3 regions of the Nonomuraea sp. NPDC003709 genome follow, and region 1 is predicted to be linked to each of the others. Evidence: riboswitches for the same ligand, from Rfam matches in the RefSeq annotation. Region 1 holds a riboswitch; each other region holds the start of a gene.

What was found. Region 1 has a riboswitch for thiamine pyrophosphate ahead of tenA (thiaminase II). Riboswitches for the same ligand answer to the same signal wherever they lie in the genome.
Region 2: linked by a shared signal. The riboswitch ahead of ABZX61_RS43370 (cytosine permease) and the one ahead of tenA (thiaminase II) in region 1 are both predicted to bind thiamine pyrophosphate.
Region 3: linked by a shared signal. The riboswitch ahead of thiO (glycine oxidase ThiO) and the one ahead of tenA (thiaminase II) in region 1 are both predicted to bind thiamine pyrophosphate.

The regions. Positions count from the first base shown of each region.
Region 1 covers NZ_JBEXMW010000049.1:47,967-51,231, reverse strand. The annotation lists gene ABZX61_RS63005 (BTAD domain-containing putative transcriptional regulator) at 1-501, shown strand, start outside; gene tenA (thiaminase II) at 482-1,189, opposite strand; TPP riboswitch at 1,181-1,276, opposite strand; gene ABZX61_RS62995 (hypothetical protein) at 1,309-3,265, opposite strand, start outside.
Region 2 covers NZ_JBEXMW010000018.1:233,836-237,100, forward strand. The annotation lists gene ABZX61_RS43360 (PAS domain-containing sensor histidine kinase) at 1-36, opposite strand, end outside; gene ABZX61_RS43365 (methylated-DNA--[protein]-cysteine S-methyltransferase) at 130-699, shown strand; gene ABZX61_RS43370 (cytosine permease) at 668-1,999, opposite strand; TPP riboswitch at 1,990-2,105, opposite strand; gene ABZX61_RS43375 (rhodanese-like domain-containing protein) at 2,161-2,484, opposite strand; gene ABZX61_RS43380 (helix-turn-helix domain-containing protein) at 2,481-2,876, opposite strand; gene ABZX61_RS43385 (DNA-formamidopyrimidine glycosylase family protein) at 2,897-3,265, opposite strand, start outside.
Region 3 covers NZ_JBEXMW010000002.1:127,719-130,983, forward strand. The annotation lists gene ABZX61_RS05060 (thiazole synthase) at 1-718, opposite strand, end outside; gene thiS (sulfur carrier protein ThiS) at 711-911, opposite strand; gene thiO (glycine oxidase ThiO) at 908-2,023, opposite strand; TPP riboswitch at 2,013-2,130, opposite strand; gene ABZX61_RS05075 (FAD-dependent oxidoreductase) at 2,184-3,265, shown strand, end outside.

The sequences.
Region 1 (3,265 bases):
ATCGGCGACCGCAGCGGCGAGGCGTACGCGCGGCAGGCGATCGGGCGCGTCTACCTGTCGCTGCGGGACCTGCAGCAGGCGTCCCGGTGGCTGGGGGACGCGCTGCGGCTGGCCGAGGAGCTCGGCGACGCCCACCGCGAGGGCTGCGTGTCGATGCAGCTCGGCCGCATGTACGACCTGTTCGCCCAGTCGGACCGGGCCATGCGCTACCAGGGGCATGCGCTGGGCATCTTCGAGGCGCTCGGCGACCGCCACTGCGGCGCGTACGCGATGCGGAACCTGGGCGGGCTCCAGGTGGCCAGGGGCGACCGTTCGGACGGCTCCGACCAGTTGGAGCGCTCTCTGGTGATCTTCCAGCAACTGGGGGATCGCAGCGGGGAGGCGGACACGTACCAGACGCTCGGCGAGCTGTACCGTTCGTCCGGCCGCACCGCGCTGGCCACCCATTACCTCCATCAGGCCCGCGAGCTGCGCAGGGAGCTCAGCGAGTCGTTCGCGTGAGCTGCGGCCGGAGCCATTGTCCCGTGGGCCAGGTCTCCAGGCGCCAGGCGCTGTCCCAGAACATCCACTCGTACTCGGTGGCCCGGCAGAACGCCTCGTCCATCGCCCGGCGCGTCTCGGGGTCGGCGCTCTCCGCCAGCCGGTCGGTGATGGCCTTGGCCTGCTCCACCGAGGCGGCGAAGGCGGGGTCGGAGTAGGTGCCGATCCAGGTCCGGTACGGGTGGTCGGCCGCGCCCGCCGTACGTTCGAGCAGTGCCGCGCCGACGTCCTGGTAGACCCAGAAGCACGGCAGCACGGCGGCGGCGAGCACGGGCAACGGGGCGGCCAGGGCCGTGGCCTGGAGGTAGGAGGAGTAGGCCAGGCAGGTCGGCGAGGTGGCGACGGCCGCCGTCTCGCCGGCCGTCAGCCCGAACTCCTCCAGGTAGCCGGTGTGCAGGGCCCGCTCGACGACCAGCGCCGTGTGCGCGCTCTGCGCGAAGAACGCGGCGTCGGCCGGGGAGCCGGCGCGGGCCGAGGCGGTCGCGAGGACCTTGGCGTAGGCCACCAGGTAGCGCCCGTCCTGGACCAGGTAGAACGCGAATCGCTCGCGGTCGAGGGTGCCGTCGCCGAGCGCGGCGTTGAACGGGTGGTCGTGGATCGCCTCGAGCAGCGTGGCCGTGCGCGCCCAGATTTTCTCACAGAAGGTCACCGATGACGTCCCTTCGCTAGTGCGAACTAGATCAGGTTCGACGGGTGTGATCTCAGCCCGGCAGCCCGGGCACCCCGCGTCACGGCCAACGCTAGCAGAGAAGCTCCGGCCCGGTCGTGTCAGGCGGGGATCAGCTCGTGCAGCGTGCCCGGGGTGTAGACCCGTGCCCCCGCCGGGAGGCCGGCCGGCGGCTCCAGCCCGATGTAGGTGGTGGGCCCGGCCGGCGTGCTCTTCGCGCGCAGCAGGTCGGCCAGGTAGCGGACGCGCAGGAAGTCGCGTTCGACGATGGAGCGCACCAGCAGGGAGGCGCTGACGCGGTTGCCCTCCACCTGGTTGAAGCCGGGGTGGCCCTTCAGGTAGAGGTGCAGCCACTTCACCAGCCAGCCGCCGTCGGCGCCGCGCAGGAAGACGAGCGGCAGGGCGATCCGGCCGGAGCCGCGCAGGTCCGACTTCATGCGCACGGTACGCGGCTCGAACGGCCTGCCTTCCTGCGCGGCGTCCCTGGTCATGTAGCCGAAGAACGCCTCGGCGGCCTCGTCGAACGCTTCCCCGGCGTAGATGTTCACCTGCGGGATGATGATCGGCTGGGCCGCGGCGGCGAGCCGGATGTCGATGAACTCGGACGCGCCTTCGGGTGCCTCGGTGAGGTCGCCGGAGTACTGGGCGAAGTCGTTGGTGTAGTTCGTCCAGGAAATGTGCGTCGGGTCGTCGTAGGAGGCGTCGAGCATGAGCGCGGAAAGGTCGTAGTCGGTGCGCTGCCGGGCCTCGCGCCAGTGGACGAAGAACCTGAGCAGTTCGCCGTCCACCGCCGACACCGAGCCCCGGGGCAGCATGCCCAGCCCGGGCACGACGGCCTTGCCGGACAGCGGCAGGGCGACGTCGAGCACGTCGGGATCGACGATCAGCTCGCCGGGGTCGGGGAGGCGGCGGGCGATCTCCTCGTCCAGGATGGCCAGCGCCCGCGCCAGGGCCTCCTCCTCCAGCGGCGAGCGGGAGTCGGGGGCCGCCCACGCCCTGCCGTTCCGGTTGACGAAGACGCGGCCCGCGACGGGGGCGAGCCGGTTCTGCAGATGCTCCCGCAGCGACAGCAGGACGCGGCCGGAGGCGCCCGAGGCGGCCCCTTCCGCGGCGTCCAGCACGGCCGACGTGGACAGGCCGGTCCGCAGCAGGTGGTCGAGGCGGCGCAGCAGCGCGCCCGGGGCCTGCTCCAGCAGCTTCACCGCCTCGGCGGTGCGGCCCGCCGACAGGGCGGCCTCGACCCGGCCGTCCAGGCTTGGGGCCGGGCGCGTGCCCCTGGCCGTGTCGAAGACGGCCAGGGCGCGCGGGAACTGCGGGTACTCGTGGGGGTGCAGCCGTTCGCCGAGCCGCTTCCACTCCTCCCGGTGGCGCGGCACGTCGCCGAGCCTGGCCGGGGAGGCGACCGCGTCCAGGGCTCCCAGCAGGGCGCGGCGCTCGGCCCGGCGGAACGAGCGGAACCTGGTGGGCTCGGCCAGCGTGACATCGCCGCCGGAGCAGCCGCAGGCGAGCCGGAGCACGTCGGTCACGGTGTCGACCAGCAGCGGCCGGCCCTCGGTCAGCCGGACCTCGTTGACGATCGCGCGGTTCTCGCGCACGGGGATGCGCTCGGGCTCGTCGGCGCAGAACCCGGCCAGCAGGCGCAGCGCGGCCAGGTCCTCGGCGGCCAGGGGCACCTCGGAGCCCGCCAGCGAGAAGTAGAGCTCCCGCGCCTCCGACTCCAGGCTCCCGCCCAGCTCCAGCACGGTCACCCGGTCCCCGGCCAGCGGGATCAGCTCGGCGTGCGCGGCCAGCAGGTCGGCGTAGGTGTGCTGGTAACGGCCGTAGCCGGGCAGGGAGAGCAGGTTGAGCGCCGAGGTCTCGACGCGGGCGGCGGCGACCGGGTCGAGCAGGGCCTCGCGCAGCAGCCCGGCCCAGAACTCCAGGGTGTCGGGCACGTTCTTGGGGAAGTCGAGGAAGTACGCGTTGTGCCGGACGTGGTCACCCACGAGCGTGCGGACGGCGGCCAGAATGCGGACGCCGAGGTCGACCACGGTCTCGCCGCGCAGCCCGGACAGCCGC
Region 2 (3,265 bases), on a different contig from region 1:
TATTTCGTCGTCACTACCGGCCCATTCGTCCCCCACTCCTCCATAGTGCACGTGGCGTGGTGAGTGCGTCGGGCGATCCGTCCGATACGCTGCGGTCACGGTGATTCTCGGCGGCGGGAGGCTGGCGGCATGTCGAGCAACGATCTCGATGCCCTGTTGCGCGTGACCTCCAGCACCTATCGAGGTGATGCGCCTCCTGACATCGCCTTCGGCCCCTATGACGGGGCCGTCGGCAGGCTGATGCTCGCGGTCACCGGCAAGGGCATCGCGGCGTGCAGCTTCGAGCCGGAAAACGCCGTGTACGAGCTGCTCACGAGACACGTGGGCAGGTTCATCGGGCCGGATCCGCGCCGGCTCGACCCGGTGCGCAGGGAGCTGGACGCCTACTTCTCCGGCCGTCTGCGCGCGTTCACCACGCCCGTCGACCTGGCGCTGGCGACGTCCTTCGCCCGCACGGTGCTGCAGAAGACGATGGCGGTCCGGTACGGCACCACCACGACGCTGGAGGAGATCGGCGCGAGCATCGGCAGGCCGCGCGCGCTGCGGGCGATCGGCAACGCGCTGGCCTCCAACCCCGTGTGCGTGATCGTGCCGTGCCACCGGGTGGTGCGTGAGGACGGCGCGCTCGGCGACTACGCGGGCGGCGCGGCCGCCAAGCAGCACCTGCTCAACGTCGAAAGGCGCGCGTCGACCAGCTGATCAGCAGGGTGACCAGCACGGCGACGACGGCCGCGCCGAGCGCCCCGTTCATCCACGGCTGCCGGGTGAAGCCGATGGCGTCGCGGACCTGCTGCCAGAAGCCGTCCCATGGCTTGAGCGTGGGCGTGGAGGTCGTCAGCCAGTACGCCACGAAGCCGAGGGCCCACGGCACCAGCCTCGACCAGCGCGAGGGCGCGTTCTCCGCGGTGTTCCAGCTCCGCGAGCCGCCGAGCACGAAGTAGTCCACGGCCAGCACCGCGAACATCGGCACGAACACCGCCCCGATCACCCCCAGGAACGCCCCGTACGAGTTGACGTCCACGACCAGGGCGATCGCGACGCTCAGCACGCCGATGGCGACGGAGAAGACGCGCCGGTCCACCCGCGGCATCAGGTTCTGCAGCGAGACCGTGGTGGAGTAGACGTTGGCGAACGACTGGTCGGTCTCCCGCAGCACCAGGATCGCGAAGAACAGCGCGCCCAGCGGCACCGCCACGAACGGCCCGAACACCGAGGTCCCGTCGGCCGCCACCTTGTCCGCCCCCGCCAGGGCCACCGCGAACACGCCCAGGCCGAGGCAGGCCACCTGAGCCAGCGTGTAGCCGCCGACCACGCCGGTGAACGCGGCCCTGCTCGACCTGGAGTGCCGGGCGAAGTCGGCCGCCATCGGCACCCACGACACCGACAGCGCGATCACGTAGTCCACGGCCGGGGCGAACGCCGTCCAGGACCCGCCGGTGTGCGCGGGCGCCCTGGTGAGGAAGAACCAGGCGAACCACACCATCGACACGATCACGCCGATGGTGACGTACCGCCGCAGCAGCCTGACGGACCCGAGCGGCCAGATCGTGAGCGCGGTGGTCAGCGCCCCCGCCGCGATCACCCACACCTGGTACGGGACGGCGCCGAAGATCGCGCTGGCCGCCTTGGCGATCACCCACAGCTCGAACGCGGCCCAGCCGAGCATCTGGACGATGTTCAGCACCGTGGGGACGTACGAGATCCGCGCCCCGAACAGGCCCCGCAGCAGCACCATCGCGGGCTGCCCCGTCTGGGTGCCCGGAACGGCGGACAGGCCCATCATGGCGGTGCCGATCAGGCTGCCGACCACAGTCGCCAGGAGAGCGGCGGTGAGGCTGAGCGGAGCGTCGGGCAGGGGTTTGAGCAGGAGCAGCGCGCTGGAGAAGCCCAGGAGGCTGACTCCGAGGTTCGCCCAGAGCGCGCCCTGATCGAGCACGCCCAGGGTCTTCGGCGGCCTGCCTTCAAGAGTCAGCGGAACTTCGTCGACGACATGCGTCATCGCACACTCCCTACGCCGGCATTACCCGGACAGGTTCAGGCGGTCGGCAGCGGATCTATGGCTGCCCTCTCAGCCCGGCGCACCCCGAGCTCCCGCGACAATCTGCAGTTGGCGCCCTCATCATGCCTCAGCGACGGCGAAACCGCCACAGTGGGGCCTTTTTACGCCACGAACGGCTGCTGCCCGGTCTCGCTGACCATCGGGCGGCTCGCGAACTCCCACGACTGCATGCCACCGCCGACGTTGACGGCGTCGCGCCCGAGCTGGTTGAGCCAGGCCGCGACCTGAAGGGACCGGCCGCCCACCCGGCAGACGACGTAGACCGTGCGGTCGCCGGGCACCTCGTCGACCCGCCCCTGTATCTGGGTCATGGGGATGTGCACGGCCTCCGGGGCGTGCCCCGCGACCCATTCGTCCTGCTCACGGACGTCGAGCAGGTAAGCGTCTGCCGGAACGGCACTGGCCTCGATCTCAGGAACGGTCATGACTCCATCATCTCGCGCCTGGCGTCGTAGGCCGCACGCGCCGCGGCGATCTCCTCCTGGTGCGTCTCCGTCCAGGTGACCAGCGACTTGATGGTCTCGTGCAGCGTACGGCCGAGCGGCGTGAGCGCGTAGTCCACCCTGGGCGGCACGACGGGGTGGACCGTGCGGCTGACCAGGCCGTCGCGCTCCAGCTGGCGCAGGGTCACGCTGAGCATGCGCTGGCTGACGCCGTCGATCTCGCGGCGGAGCTGGGTGAAGCGCAGGCTCTGGCAGTCGAGCAGGGCGATCACGAGCAGCGACCACTTGTCGGCGATGCGGTCGAGGATCTGGCGCACCTCGCAGTCCTCGCGCGTGTCCCACTGGCGCACGTCGTAGTCGTCGAGCGGTTCCACAGTGCCTTCTTCCGTCGAGCTCACTTGAGAAGGCGGGACAGCCGGCGGTCGGCGAGGGGCTTGCCGCCGGTCTGGCAGGTGGGGCAGTACTGCAGCGAGGAGTCCGCGAAGGACACCTCGCGGATCGTGTCGCCGCAGACGTCGCACGGCTGCCCGGCCCGGTTGTGGACCCGCAGTCCCGACTTCTTCTCCGCCTTGAGGTCCTTGGCCGCCAGCCCGTGCGCCCGCTCCACCGCCTCCCCCAGGGTGGCGATGATGGCCTCGTGCAGGTCGGCGATCTGCGCGTCCGTCAGCGTGGCCGCGATCTTGAAGGGGGACATCCTGGCCGCGTGCAGCACCTCGTCCGAGTACGCGTTCCCGATGCCGGCGATGATCTTCTGGTCGCGCAG
Region 3 (3,265 bases), on a different contig from region 1:
TGCGCGGGATGCGGCCCGCCAGCCGCGCCAGCCGTCCGGCCTCCACGGCCTGCTTCATGGCGAGCGCCATGAGATCGGGCCGCTGGGCCCTGGTGACCGCCGTGGCCAGCATCACGGCGGCGCAGCCCAGCTCCATCGCCAGCGCGGCGTCGCTGGCCGTGCCGATGCCCGCGTCGAGCACCACCGGCACGGAAACGGCCTCCACGATCAGCTCGATGCTGTGCGGGTTGCGGATGCCGAGGCCCGAGCCGATCGGCCCGCCCAGCGGCATGACGGCCGAGCAGCCCGCCTGCTCCAGCCGCCGGGCCAGCGCCGGGTCGTCCCCGATGTACGGCAGCACCACGAACCCGTCGGCCACCAGTCGCTCGGCCGCGTCGAACGTCTCGATCGGGTCGGGCAGCAGGGTCCGCTCGTCGGAGATGACCTCGACCTTGATCCAGTTCGTGCCGAGGGCCTCCCTGGCCAGCCGCGCCGTCAGCACGGCCTCGCCGGCCGTGAAGCAGCCCGCGGTGTTGGGGAGCACCTTGATGTCCCGCTTGCGCAGCACGTCCAGGACCGAGCCGCGGGCGTTCGGGTCGAGCCGCCGGATCGCCACCGTGGTCAGCTCGGTGCCGGACGCGGCCAGCGCCTGGTCGAGCACGTCCAGCGAGGGCGCGCCGCCGGTGCCCATGATGAGCCGGGAGGAGAAGCTCTCCCCGGCGATGATCAGATCATCCACCTTGCACCGCCGTCAGAACCTCCACCCGGTCACGGTCGCTGAGCGCCGTCGTCTCCCACGAGCTCCGCGTGACCACCTCGTCGTTGACGGCCACGGCCACTCCGGTGGTGGCCGTGGTCAATGTGCGTACGGCCTGCGCCACGGTCGTGCCGTCGGCCACCTCGTGCGAGGCCCCGTTGATCATCACAATCATGAAATATCCCGAAATCTCCCGGGCGAGCACATTGCCGCGAGCTCGCCCTCCTCGCCCAGCAGGATGTCCGCAGTGAGCGGCGCCAGGAGCACGCCGCCGCGGTGATGGCCGGTGGCCAGCGCCAGCCCCGGGGTGCCGCTCGGGCCGATGAGCGGCAGGTTGTCCGGCGTGCCCGGCCGCAGCCCGGCCACCACGTCGGAGACCTCCAGCTCGGTGATGCCCGGCACCAGCTCCCTGGCGTCGCGCAGCAGCTCGTAGAGCCCGCCCGCGGTCACCCTGGTGTCGAAGCCCATCTCCTCCTGCGTGGCCCCGACCACCAGCTCGCCGTCACCCCGGGGGACGAGGTAGACCGGCGTGCCGTGCACGGTGCCGCGGACGCACCGGGTGAGCAGCGGCTGCGGCGAACGCAACCGCATGATCTGCCCCTTGACCGGCCGGACCGGCACCTCGGCCAGCCCGGCGCTCCACGCCCCGGCCGCCAGGATCACCCGCTCCGCCCGCAGCTCGGCTCGCCGGTCGTCGCCGCCGGGCGGCTCCAGGCGTACCCCTGTGACCCGGCCGCCGTCGCGCAGCAGCTCGCCGACGCGCGCCCGTACGAGCTGGACTCCCCGCCGGTCGAGCGCGGCGAGCAGCGCCGCCGTCACGCGGCGCGGGTCCACCCAGGAATCGCCGACGGCCAGCAGCCCGCCCCGCACCGAGGGAGCCAGCATGGGCTCCAGGCGGCGGCACTCGCGGCCGGTCAGCCGCCGGACGGGGAGCTCCAGATTCTCCAGGTACGCGGCCAGCTCGTCCAGCGCGGCCAGGTCGTCCGCCCCGAACGCCACGTCGAGAGTTCCCTCGGAGCGCAGGTCCAGGGCCTCGGGGCCGGCCAGCCCCGCGTCGGCGGCCAGCTCGGCGGCGAAGGCGGGCCAGCGACGCAGCGACGCCACGCCGAGCCGCAGCAGCGGCACCTCCGTGTAGGTGACCTCGCTGACCGGCGCCAGCATCCCCGCCGCCGCGTGTGAGGCCCCCGAGGCGGGGGCCGGGTCCACCAGGGTGACGGGCCGCCCTTCGCGGGCAAGCCGCCAGGCCAGCGAGAGGCCGACGACCCCGCCGCCCACGATCACATCCATTCGCGCTCCCTTCGCCGGCATGATCCGGATCAGGTGTCTTGCGGTCGAAGGCCCGATGGCAGCCTTCCTCTCAGCCCGGTCACGGCCGGACTCCCGCGCGTCTTACGCCCCCAGCCTACGGCCTCGCTGCGACGCCCGGACACCGGCCCACGTTAGGGTCATGAACGTGAACGAAGTCGTGGTGGTGGGAGCGGGCCTGGCCGGAGTGCGCACCGTGGAGGCGCTGCGCGCACGCGGGTTCGGCGGGCGGATCACGCTGGTCGGCGAGGAGCGGCATCGCCCCTACGACCGTCCACCCCTGTCCAAGGCCGTGCTGTTCGGCGACGCCGACACCAGCTACGTCGACACCGACCTGGCCTCGCTCGACGTGGTGTTCCAGCCGGGGGTCAGCGCCAAGGCGCTGCGCGAGGGGGTCGTGGAGACCACCGAGGGCGAGCTCGGCTACGACGGGCTGGTCATCGCCACCGGCGCCGAGCCGATCAGGCTGCCCGGCGACGGCCCGCAACACGTGCTGCGCACGCTCGACGACGCCCACGAGCTCAGGGCCATGCTCGTCCCCGGCGCCCGCGTCTCGATCATCGGCGCCGGCTGGATCGGCGCGGAGGTGGCCACCGCCGCCCGCCGCGCCGGGTGCGCGGTGACCGTGATCGAGGCCGGCCCGGCGCCGCTCGCGACGGCCGTCGGCGCCGAGATCGGGGCCCGCACCGAGCGCTGGTACGACGGCATCGACCTGCGGCTCGACACCATGGTCGACTCCGTGGACGAGGGCGGCGTGCGGCTGGTGGGCGGCGAGTTCGTGGACGCCCACGTGGTGGTCACGGGCATCGGCGTGCGCCCCGCCGTCGAATGGCTCACCGGCGCCGACATCGACCTCCACAACGGCGTCGTCGTGGACGAGCACCTGCGCGCCTCCCTCCCGAACACGGTCGCCGTCGGCGACTGCGCCGCCTGGTGGTCGCGCCGCTGGCAGACCAGGCTCAGGGTCGAGCACTGGGACACCGCGCTCAACGCCCCCGAGGTGGCCGCCGCGAGCTTGCTGGGCGAGGACGTCCCGTACGATCCCGTTCCGTACTTCTGGTCGGAGCAGTTCGGGCACATGGTGCAATACGCCGGTCATCATTTGGCAGGCGAGCGCCTGATCTACCGGGGCGAGCCGGAGGGCAAGTGGTCGGCCGTCTGGCTCACGGCCGACGACGCCCTCGCCGCGGTGCTCGCCGTGGACCGGCCGCGAGACCTCGTACA